One region of the Kitasatospora sp. NPDC058218 genome, then DNA from elsewhere that is predicted to be linked to it. Evidence: riboswitches for the same ligand, from Rfam matches in the RefSeq annotation. Region 1 holds a riboswitch; the other holds the start of a gene.
What was found. A riboswitch is a leader RNA that binds a small molecule or an ion and turns the genes downstream of it on or off. The one in region 1 is predicted to bind glycine.

Region 1 (5,647 bases):
CCAGAAGATCGACTTGTAGCTCCAGTGCTCCAGCAGCAGGCCGGTGGCGACCAGGCCGAGGCCGCTGCCGACACCCATCGAGGCGCTGATGGCGGCGACGCCGCCGGTGACCTTCTGCTTCGGCAGCTCGTCGCGGACGATGCTGATGGCCAGCGGCAGCACACCACCGCCGGCGCCCTGGAGGACGCGGGCGACGACCAGCCAGGTGAAGGAGTGGGTGCTGACGGCGAGCGCCGAGCCCGCGACGAGACCGGCCAGCGAGATCAGCAGCATCGGCTTACGGCCGCGCAGGTCGCCGAAGCGGCCCAGCAGGGGGGTGAGCACGGCGGCCGACAGCAGGTTGGCCGTCATCAGCCAGGTGATGCTGGAGCCCGAGACGCTGAGCTCCTTGGCCAGCGAAGGCAGGATCGGAACGACCGCGGTCTGCACCACGCTGAACGACAGCATCGCCAGGATGAGGGCCGGCAGGACCCGGGCGCTGCTCTGCTTCTCGGCCGCGGTGGTGGGCTGTGGTGCCTCACTCACGGTTGCTTCCTCCCGTACATAGTGAATGAACTGAAGCAACCATGCAGGGAAATACTTCAGTGTGTCAAATATCGATTGGTGAAGCTTTGGCAAAGTCGAAGGACCCCGGACCGTGGAGGTCCGGGGTCCCTGTGTTCCGCCGTCAGGCGAGCGGCCTCAGCGGGGCGGGTCGGGACGGTTCGCCGGCACCCGAATGCCCACCGGCGCCGGTATGTCCGCCGGTGCCCGAGTGCTCGTCGGCGCCCGGGCGGGAGGGGCTCCCGCCCGGGCGGGAGGGGGCCGGGGTGTGCGCGGACGAGGGGGTCGGGGTCGAGGCGGCCGCGGTGTTGTCGTGGACCTCGACGTGCTCGCGCCGCAGTTCGTCCCGGATCACCTCCTCGGCGGTGTAGCGCTCCACCACCAGGCGGACCCGCTCGATCGGGGCCAGGTACTTGCGGACGACCGGACGCTCCTCGCGCAGCGTGACCTCCTCCACCGCCTCGGCGATGTCCTTGTCGCTCAGCGAGGCCCGCTCCGCCTCGCCGACCGGCATCCGCTCCACCCGGACCCGCTCGCGGACCACCGGCACCCGGCGCTCCACCGCCTCGCTGGTCACGTACTTGCGCAGCTTCGCGGTGCCCAGCACGTGCCACTCGGTGGTGATGTCCAGCCGCTCCTCGCGGCAGGTGATCTCCACCGGCCCGCTGGGGGCCGACGAGGCCGGGCCCGTGGTGCCGGGCGTCGAGGCCTCGGGCGCCGACGCGACGGCGGCGCCGTCGTGACCGGCGACGAGCGGAGCGGCCGACGGGCGCTGCTCCGGCGCGGTGGGCGCCGAGGGGGCGGCGGGGGCGACGGGTGCGGTGGGGCTGAGGGTCCGCACGTTGGCCTCCGTGGCGGGTTCGGACGGCTTGCCGAGATCGGCGGCCGGGGCGACGGCGGGGGACGGGGGTGTGTTGTCGGCCGTGTGGAAGGCCAGCGGCTTGACCGGGGCCGCGGCGGCCGGCTGGTCCGCGGGCTTCGGTGCGGCGACGGCCGCCGCGGTGCCCGCCGCTGCCGCCGGGGCGGCGGCCGGTACGGCGCCGAAGTCCAGGTCGGCCGGTTCGGAGCCGGAGCCGTCACCGGCCGACGGCTGACCGTCGAGCCGGGTGTCCAGCCCGTAGTAGCGGTAGAGCTGGAGTTCCTGGGCGGGTGACAGGTGCTGTCCCACGCCGAAGTCCGGTGACTCCTTCACCAGTGACTTGTCGTACGGCACCCGCAGTTCGTCGCCGGAGAACTCGCTCGTGGTCAGCGGGACGAAGGCGTCCCGGCCGAAGATGCCGGTCCGGACGGCAGCCCACTCGGGCTGTCCGGTGGCGTCGTCGAGGTACACCTCGTCGACCGTGCCGATCTTGTCTCCGTTGCGGTCGACCGCCTTGTGGCCGATGAGGTCTCGGGGGTCGATATCGGTCTGCACTCTTTCCTCCAGTGCGCTGCGCCTGCGGAACGCCCGCAGGCCGGCGGCCGGCCCGCCCGTCCCATCCGCCACTTCACACCAAAAGCCATGAAGCGGACACGCGCGACCGGGGCGGGGCCGGACGGGCCCGGGGCTGCGCCGTACGGGTCACGGGCCGGTCGCCCCCGTGACCGGACGCACCCGTGATCGAAGGCCTTCCCGCTGGTACCCTGGGCGCGACCGCCGAGCCCGCTCGGGAGAGTCCCCGAGAGCGGAAACCGCTGGTCGGGGCGCCGAAGGAGCAACTCCTCCCCGGAATCTCTCAGGCATCCGTACCGTGTGGGATAGGTCACTCTGGAAAGCAGGGCAGGACTGCCGGCGAGGGAGCCGGCGGGCACCACCCTCACCGACGGTGCAAGCCGGCGGGGCGCCACAGCGCTCCGCGCGGGTGAAGCTCTCAGGTCCCGATGACAGAGGGGGAGGCCTGTCGGGTCCGTCCGCCCAGGTCTGTCCGCTGTCGTCCGCAGCGGCCGTGCCGTCCGGCGTGCGTACCCCCGCCGGTCCGTGACCAGGAGGCCTCGACCACCATGAACGCCCAGCCGAACGCGGGACGCCCCACCACCCCCGCGACCCTCACCGAGCTCGAGCAGGCCAGCCCCTTCGAGAACCGCCACATCGGCCCCGACGCCGCCGCGCAGGAGAAGATGCTGGCCCAGGTCGGCTACGCCTCGCTGGACGAGCTCGCCGCCACCGCCGTACCCGAGGCGATCCGCTCCATCACCGGCCTGGACCTGCCCGCCGGCCGCAGCGAGGCCCAGGTCCTCGCCGAGCTGCGCGAGCTCGCCGGTCGCAACACCGTCCTCCAGCCGATGATCGGCCTGGGCTACTACGGCACCTTCACCCCGCCGGTGATCCTGCGCAACGTCATGGAGAACCCGGCCTGGTACACCGCGTACACGCCGTACCAGCCGGAGATCTCGCAGGGCCGCCTGGAGGCGCTGCTCAACTTCCAGACCCTGGTCTCCGACCTGACCGGCCTGCCCACCTCCGGCTCCTCACTGCTGGACGAGGGCACGGCGGCCGCCGAGGCGATGGCCCTGGCCCGCCGCGTCACCAAGGTCAAGGGCGGCGTCTTCCTGGTCGACGTCGAGACCCTGCCGCAGACCGTCGCGGTGATCCAGACCCGCGCCGAGCCGACCGGTGTCGAGGTCGTCGTCGCCGACCTCTCGGCCGGCATCCCGGCCGAGATCGCCGAGCGCGGTGTCTTCGGCGTGCTGCTCCAGTACCCGGGCGCCACCGGTGTGGTCCGCGACCTCACCGCGGTGATCGAGCAGGCCCACGGCCTCGGCGCGATCGTCGCCGTCGCCGCCGACCTGCTGGCGCTGACCCTGCTGAAGTCCCCGGGCTCGCTCGGCGCCGACATCGCCTGCGGCACCTCGCAGCGCTTCGGTGTGCCGATGGGCTTCGGCGGCCCGCACGCCGGCTACCTGTCGGTGCGCGCCGAGTACGCCCGCTCGCTGCCCGGCCGCCTGGTCGGCGTCTCCGTCGACGCCGACGGCAACCGCGCCTACCGGCTGGCGCTGCAGACCCGCGAGCAGCACATCCGCCGTGAGAAGGCGACCAGCAACATCTGCACCGCCCAGGTGCTGCTCGCCGTGATGGCCTCGATGTACGCCGTCTACCACGGCCCGGACGGCCTGGCCGACATCGCCCGCCGCACCCACCGCTACGCCGCCGCCCTCGCCGAGGGCCTGCGCGCCGGCGGCGTCGAGCTGCTGCACGGCGAGTTCTTCGACACCGTCACCGCGGTCGTCCCCGGTCGCGCCGCCGCGATCGCCGAGGCCGCCCGCGAGCACGGCATCAACGTGTACCAGGACGGCGAGGACCGGATCTCGGTCTCCACCGACGAGACCACCACCCGCGAGCACCTGGCGGGCGTCTGGGCCGCGTTCGGCGTCGAGGGCGTCGAGACCGCCGAGAGCGCCGAGGCGCTGCCGGCCGCGCTGCTGCGCGAGGACGAGTACCTGACCCACCCGGTCTTCCACAGCCACCGCTCCGAGACCGCCATGCTGCGCTACCTGCGCCGCCTGTCGGACCGCGACTACGCGCTGGACCGCGGCATGATCCCGCTGGGCTCCTGCACCATGAAGCTCAACGCGACCACCGAGATGGAGCCGGTGACCTGGCCGGAGTTCGGCCAGCTGCACCCGTTCGCGCCGATCGAGCAGGCCCAGGGCTACCTCACCCTGATCCGCCAGCTGGAGCAGCAGCTGGTCGAGGTGACCGGCTACGACGCCGTCTCGATCCAGCCGAACGCCGGCTCGCAGGGCGAGCTGGCCGGTCTGCTGGCGGTCCGCGCCTACCACCACGCCAACGGCGACACCCAGCGCGACGTCTGCCTGATCCCGTCCTCCGCGCACGGCACCAACGCGGCCTCCGCCGTGATGGCCGGCATGCGCGTGGTCGTGGTCAAGACCCTGGTCGACGGCGACGTGGACGTGGCCGACCTCAAGGCCAAGATCGCGCAGCACCGCGACCAGCTGTCGGTGCTGATGGTCACCTACCCGTCCACCCACGGCGTGTACGAGACCGAGATCACCGACATCTGTGCGGCCGTGCACGAGGCCGGCGGCCAGGTGTACGTGGACGGCGCCAACCTGAACGCCCTGGTCGGCCTGGCCAAGCCGGGCAAGTTCGGCGCGGACGTCTCGCACCTGAACCTGCACAAGACCTTCTGCATCCCGCACGGCGGCGGCGGCCCGGGCGTCGGCCCGGTGGCGGTGCGCGCGCACCTCGCGCCGTACCTGCCGAACCACCCGCTGCAGGCGGAGGCCGGCCCGGCCACCGGCGTCGGCCCGATCTCGGCCGCGCCGTGGGGCTCGGCGGCCATCCTGCCGATCTCCTGGGCGTACGTGCGGCTGATGGGCGGCGAGGGCCTCAAGCACGCCACCCAGGTGGCCGTGCTGAGCGCCAACTACATCGCCAAGCGTCTGGCCCCGCACTTCCCGGTGCTCTACACCGGCCCCGGCGGCCTGGTCGCGCACGAGTGCATCATCGACCTGCGCCCGCTCACCAAGGAGACCGGCGTGACGGTGGACGACATCGCCAAGCGCCTGATCGACTACGGGTTCCACGCGCCGACGATGTCCTTCCCGGTGGCCGGCACCCTGATGATCGAGCCGACCGAGTCCGAGGACCTGTACGAGATCGACCGGTTCTGCGACGCGATGATCGAGATCCGCGCCGAGATCGAGAAGGTCGGCTCGGGCGCGTGGCCGGCCGAGGACAACCCGCTGCGCAACGCCCCGCACACCGCTGGCGCGCTGGCCGGCGACTGGGCGCACGGCTACTCGCGGCAGGAGGCGGTCTTCCCGGCGGGCGTGAACCCGGCGGACAAGTACTGGCCGCCGGTCAGCCGGATCGACGGCGCCTACGGTGACCGCAACCTGGTCTGCTCCTGCCCGCCGCTGGAGGAGTACGGCGTCTGAGCGAGGAGAGGTACGGCAGGGCCCCGGCGAATCACCCCCAGCCTTCGGCTGGAAGGTGCCCCCATCGCCGGGGCCCTGCCCGTTGTCCTGCGTCGCTCGGCGGCCGCCCCCGCCGGTGGCCGGTCAGGCGGCGTGCGCGACGGGGCGGCGCGGGGCGATCACCCGGCCGTCGGGCAGCAGTTCGCCGGTGTCCTCGAACACCAGGACGCCGTTGCAGAGCAGG
Region 2 (5,647 bases), on a different contig from region 1:
GTGTCGCCCGGCTGGATCAGCGCGAACATCGCGGCGGCGTTGGCCTGCGCGCCGGAGTGCGGCTGGACGTTGGCGTGCTCGGCGCCGAACAGGGCCTTGATCCGGTCGATCGCGATCTGCTCGACCACGTCGACGTGCTCGCAGCCGCCGTAGTAGCGGCGGCCGGGGTAACCCTCGGCGTACTTGTTGGTCAGCACCGAACCCTGGGCCTCCATGACCGCCACCGGGGCGAAGTTCTCGGAGGCGATCATTTCCAGGGTGGTCTGCTGGCGGTGCAGCTCGGCGTCGACCGCGGCGGCGATCTCCGGGTCGAGCGAGTGCAGGGACTGGTTGAGAACCGTCATGGTGTGGTCTTCCCGGGAGGAGAGAAGGAGGTGCCGCGCGTGGCGCGCCCTCGGAAAGGGTGGCGGTGGGCGACGGGAGGGCGGTGGAGGCCCGGTGGCCGGGGTGGCCGCCGCGCTGCGGCCACCCCGAACGGCTGACTCAGGCCGGGTTGGTGAGGGCGTCGTAGTCGGCAGCGCTCAGCAGCTCGTCGGTGGCCTCGACGCGCACCTTGAACAGCCAGCCACCCTCGAAGGGGGCGCTGTTGACCAGCGAGTTGTCGTCCAGGACGTCCTGGTTGACCTCGGTGACCTCACCGGTGACCGGCGAGTACAGGTCGCTGACCGACTTGGTGGACTCGAGCTCGCCACAGGTCTCACCCGCGGTCACGGTGTCGCCCACCTCGGGCAGCTGCACGTAGACGATGTCACCGAGGGCGTCGGCCGCGTGGGCGGTGATCCCGATCGTGGAGACACCGTCCTCGGCGGCGGTCAGCCACTCGTGCTCCTTGGTGTACTGCAGGTGCTGGGGGTTGCTCATGACGTCATTCTCCAGGATGGGAAGCGGGTACGACGAAGCGGGCCGCCGGACGGACGGCTTCGACGTGGATCTTCGGGAAGAGCGGGGCCTCAGCGGGCGCGCTTGTAGAACGGCAGCGCCACGACCTGCACCGGCTCGTGCTTGCCGCGCACGTCCACCGCGACGGTGGTGCCCGGGGCGGCGTGCGCCGCGTCCACGTAGGCGATGGCGATCGGCTTGCCCAGGGTGGGGGAGGGCGCGCCGGAGGTGATCCGGCCGATCGGCTCGCCGTCGGTGGTCACCACGGTGTACTCGGCGCGCGGGACGCGCTTGCCCTCGGAGACCAGGCCGACCAGCACCCGCGGCGGGTTGGCCTCGGCCGCGGCGGCGGCCTGCTCCAGGGCCCGGCGGCCGACGAACGCGCCCTCGTTGGTGGTCTTGTCGAAGCGGACCACCCGGCCGAGACCGGCGTCGAACGGCGTCAGCTCGGTGGAGAGCTCGTGCCCGTAGAGCGGCATGCCGGCCTCCAGGCGCAGCGTGTCGCGGCAGGACAGGCCGCACGGCACGAGCCCGCGCCCGGTGCCGGCCTCGGTCAGCGCGGTCCAGACGTGCGCGGCGTCGCCCGGGTTGCAGAAGATCTCGAAGCCGTCCTCGCCGGTGTAACCGGTGCGGGCGAGCAGCACGTCGCGGCCGGCCACCTGGGCCGGGAGGATCGCGTAGTACTTCAGGCCGGGCAGGTCGGCCTCGGTGGTGTCGGCCAGGATCGCGGTGGACTCCGGGCCCTGGACGGCGATCAGCGAGTAGGTGTCGCGGTCGTCGGAGACGACGGCGTTGTAGCCCTTGGCGCGGGCGATCAGCTCGTCCAGCACCAGCTGGGCGTTGGAGGCGTTGGCGACGACCAGGAAGGCGTCCTCGCGCAGGCGGTAGACGATCAGGTCGTCCAGGATGCCGCCGTTCTCGGCGCAGATCATGGTGTAGCGGGCGCGCAGCTCGCCGAGCGCGGAGACGAAGCCGACCAGCGCGTGGTCCAGCATCTCGCCGGCCTGCGGGCCGGTCACGGTGATCTCACCCATGTGGGAGAGGTCGAAGAGACCCGCCTTGGTGCGGACGGCGAGGTGCTCCTCGCGCTCGCTGCCGTAGCGCAGCGGCATGTCCCAGCCGGCGAAGTCGGTCATGGTCGCGCCGAGGGCGCGGTGCAGCGCGTCGAGCGCGGTGAGGCGGAGGGACGACATGGCCTGGAACTCCTCGGTCTGGGCACTCAGGTGTGCGCACGCCGGACCGGTCCCGCTCGGGGACCGAGCCTGCGCGCGGGCATGCGGCGGCTGGGTCTCCCCATCTGTCGTCGTACCTGAGAGCTTCACCGCACGCGGGCCCGCAGCGCTTTACAGCTAACAGGACAGCATGGCGGCTTGCACCGTGGGTGGGCGCGCGACAGGGCCGTGCGCCGCTTTCCAGATGTGCCTAGCCCGTGCGGTAGGGGGGCCTGAGAGATTCCGGGGAGGACTTGCTCCTTCGGCGCCGGCTGTACCGCCTCTCGGGGGCACTCCGGACTCTCCCGCACGGGTTCGAGCGGCCGGTATGGAGTTAGGGGCCTCGGCGGGAATACGCGGAGACGCGGACATCATGGCACGTCCCGGCGGAAGACGGGAGAGGGGCCCCGGGCCAGGCCTTCGACCGCCGTCCCCCGTCCGTCCCGGCCGGCTTCCCCGGTCCGTCCCGGCTGCCCTCCCCCGTCCGTCCCGACCGCCGTCCTCCGTCCGTCCCGACCGCCCGGCAGCGGCGCGCCCCGCGGCCCCGGGGGCGGGCCCGCTAGGCTGCTCGGCGTCGGCGAGCAGAGGACGGTACAGCGGCGCATGGGGTACCCGGTGGAGCAGCAGCAGGGGTGGAGCGGCCCGGAGGCGGCGCCGCCGGGCGGCGGATGGCCGGCGAACGAGCTGGAGCAGGTGCTCACCGCCGCGCTCGGCGATCCGGGCGCGACCCCCCGGGTGTTCGAGGTACTGGCCCGCAGCCAGGTGTGGATCCCGCTGCCGGCCGGGGGCGACCCGCAGGGCCAGGCGCTGGACCTGCCGACCATCGAGCTGGCCGGCGACCCCTACGTTCCGGTCTTCTCCTCGCAGGAGGTGTTCCTGCAGCAGGTGCCCGGCACGGCGTTCGCGATCGCGCCGGTCTGGGAGTTCGCCCGCGGGCTGCCGCTGGGCGTGGGCATCGCGGTGAACCCGGACGCGCCGGTGGGCATCCCGGTGCCGCCGCAGGGTGTCGCCGAGCTGCGGCGCGGGCCGCGCGAGGACCGCTGGGACGCCCCGCAGGCGCCGACCGGCGGCCGGGTGGCGCTGCGCGAGCCGGTGCCGGGCGAGGACCCGGAGGCCTTCCTGGCCGCCTGCCGGTACGAACTGTCGGCCCTGCCCGGCGTACTGACCGCCAGGCGGGCGCTGGCCAGCGTCGAGGGCGAGCCGACGGTGATGTTCGTCGGCGTCCAGCTCGACCCGGCGGGCCCGGCCGAGCCGGCCGCGGTGAACGAGGCACTGGGCCGCGCGCTGGGAACCGCGCCGCTGCCCGGCGGCGTCCACCTCGTACTGCTCGACCTCGCGGACGATCCCGTGGTCGAGTGGTTGCTCAACCGGGTCCAGCCGTTCTACACACGGATGTGACGCGTTCCTCCTCGCCCGGCACCGGGTCGGAGGGCCCAGGCAGGCACGTCGGCGTGGCGATGGTCGGCGGCGCCCCATAGGGTGCCTGCAGATGACCGCCGGGCCGGCGGGCAGGTGAGAGAAGAAGAGGCGCAGCGAGGTGGGCGCATGAGTGCGGGAGCGGTAGCGGGCGGTGCACCGGGGCCCTGGGGCCAGGCACCCGCCGGGCGCCCCGGCGCGGATCCGAGAGCGCTGGAGCACGCCCTGCGCGAGGTCGCGCCGGAACGCTGGGAGGCGTACGAGGCGCTGCTGCACGCCCTGGCCGCGGGGCAGGTCTGGATGCTGCTCTGGCACGGTACGCCGGGCAGTGCGGACGCCCAGTACGGGAACATGGAGATCAGCGGCCACGGCTACGCGCCGGCCGTCACCTCGCCCGAGCAGCTGGCGGCGTCCGGCTGGGCGCGGGCGCACGAGGTGATCTCGGGGCGCGAGATCGCCGCCTCGCTCTATCGCACCCGCTGGGGCCTCTGGCTGAATCCGCACGCCCCCGGCGGCGGCGTCGGGGTGCCCTGGGCGGACCTGCGGCGGATCGCGGCCGGTCTGGACCGGCTGCCGGCCGGGCCGCTGAAGCTGAGCGAACCGCAGCTGCCGGCCCAGCAGTTCTTCGCGCTGCTGGAGCGGCAGGCGGTCGAGGTGCGGGCGGTCAAGGCGTTGCGCCGGGCCTGGGTGCAGCCCTCCGTGGGCGAGCCGTACCTGGCGATCGGTCTTGAGCTGTACGAGAGTTCGCCGCCCACGGTGGAGGCCGTCCGGGCGCTGATGCAGCGCGCGATCGCGGTCGCCCCGGAGGGGTTGGCCGTCTCCACGGTGGCCATGGGGGACGAGTACGACCCGGTGGCGCTCTGGATGCGGGCCAACGCGCGGCCGTTCTACGACCGCGAGGCGGGCGGCCACGGCCGTTCGCAGGCGGCGCCGTACCCGCCGGTCCCGCCGCCGCCCTACGCCTCCCAGACGGGGCCGGCGTACGGCTACGGGACCCAGCCGCCCGGCCCGGGGTGGCCGGGGCAGCAGCCGCCGCCGCAGCAGCCGTGGCCCGGCTACCCCGGGCGCTGACGCCGCCGGGGCGCCGAAGCGGCGGACGGTTCGGACGTCTGCCGCGATCGCGGGCAGGTCGGGCGTGCGCCGTAAGCCCGGGCAGGTCGGGCGTGCGGCGCGATCGCGGGCAGTTCGGTTGCCGGCGTCACAATCACGGCAACTCGGATGTTCGTGTGACGACTACGGGCACTTCGGACGCCTGTCGCAATCACCGGCGCTTCGGGTGTTTGTGGTGCAGTAGCGGGTAGTTCGGGTGCATGCACCCAAAGCCCTCCACCAGGACCGACTTGACGATCAGTCAAGTCGGTCCTGGTGTTTTCCGGACGGATTCCCGGTTGATTCGGTGCAGCCTCTTGACATGCATGTAACAGCTGTGTGAAGAGGGATATGCCGAAGATCAGGGGGTGCATGCCAACAGATCACAGTTGGGCATCTCTCGGTTGTCAGGGCTGGCGTAAGCCAGTTCGGATGGCAGAGAGTTCTGCGCAACGCACCGCGCGTACTCGGAGCCCCACGAGGGTGAACGCGCAGGCGGACCGCTTGAGCCTCGTGATGCCCATCCCGCGCGGCCGCAGTACCCGAGCACGTCGCACCGCTGAACACTCGCACCCGTACTTCCGCACGTCCGCACCAGCCGTACCGCCGAACCGGCGACCGGCACCCGTGGGCCGGCCACCGTCGGCGAGGGGACCGAACTGACCATGACCGCACCCATCAAGACCGCCGGGGACACACCGGAGGCAGCCGCCCCCGCGAGCCCGGCCAAGAAGATCGAGGGCCGCTCGCTCGGCCAGATCGCCTGGACCCGCTTCAAGCGGGACAAGGCCGCCGTCGCCGGCGGCGTCGTGGTGATCCTGCTCATCCTGCTCGCCGTGCTGGCCAAGCCGATCGAGTCGGTGTTCGGCCTGGATCCCGACGCGCTCAACCAGGACCTCCTGGACGCCAACCTCGGCGGCCTGCCGCTCGGGGACTGGGGCGGCATGAGTGCCGACCACCCGCTCGGCGTGGACCCGCTGCAGGGCCGTGACCTGCTCTCCCGCGTCATCGAGGGCTCCTGGGTCTCGCTGCTCGTCGCCTTCGGGGCGACC

Region 2: another riboswitch for glycine. It lies ahead of gcvT (glycine cleavage system aminomethyltransferase GcvT); the one in region 1 lies ahead of gcvP (aminomethyl-transferring glycine dehydrogenase).

What each region holds. Positions count from the first base shown of each region.
Region 1 is NZ_JBHVWC010000014.1:142,983-148,629, reverse strand. Features, by position in the region: gene ACFVYI_RS11620 (MFS transporter) at 1-525, opposite strand, end outside; gene ACFVYI_RS11615 (PRC and DUF2382 domain-containing protein) at 668-1,957, opposite strand; glycine riboswitch at 2,181-2,284, shown strand; gene gcvP (aminomethyl-transferring glycine dehydrogenase) at 2,524-5,424, shown strand; gene ACFVYI_RS11605 (DUF5999 family protein) at 5,548-5,647, opposite strand, start outside.
Region 2 is NZ_JBHVWC010000008.1:149,742-155,388, forward strand. Features, by position in the region: gene glyA (serine hydroxymethyltransferase) at 1-344, opposite strand, end outside; gene gcvH (glycine cleavage system protein GcvH) at 484-861, opposite strand; gene gcvT (glycine cleavage system aminomethyltransferase GcvT) at 951-2,072, opposite strand; glycine riboswitch at 2,302-2,408, opposite strand; gene ACFVYI_RS07260 (enhanced serine sensitivity protein SseB) at 2,694-3,488, shown strand; gene ACFVYI_RS07265 (enhanced serine sensitivity protein SseB C-terminal domain-containing protein) at 3,636-4,577, shown strand; gene ACFVYI_RS07270 (ABC transporter permease) at 5,261-5,647, shown strand, end outside.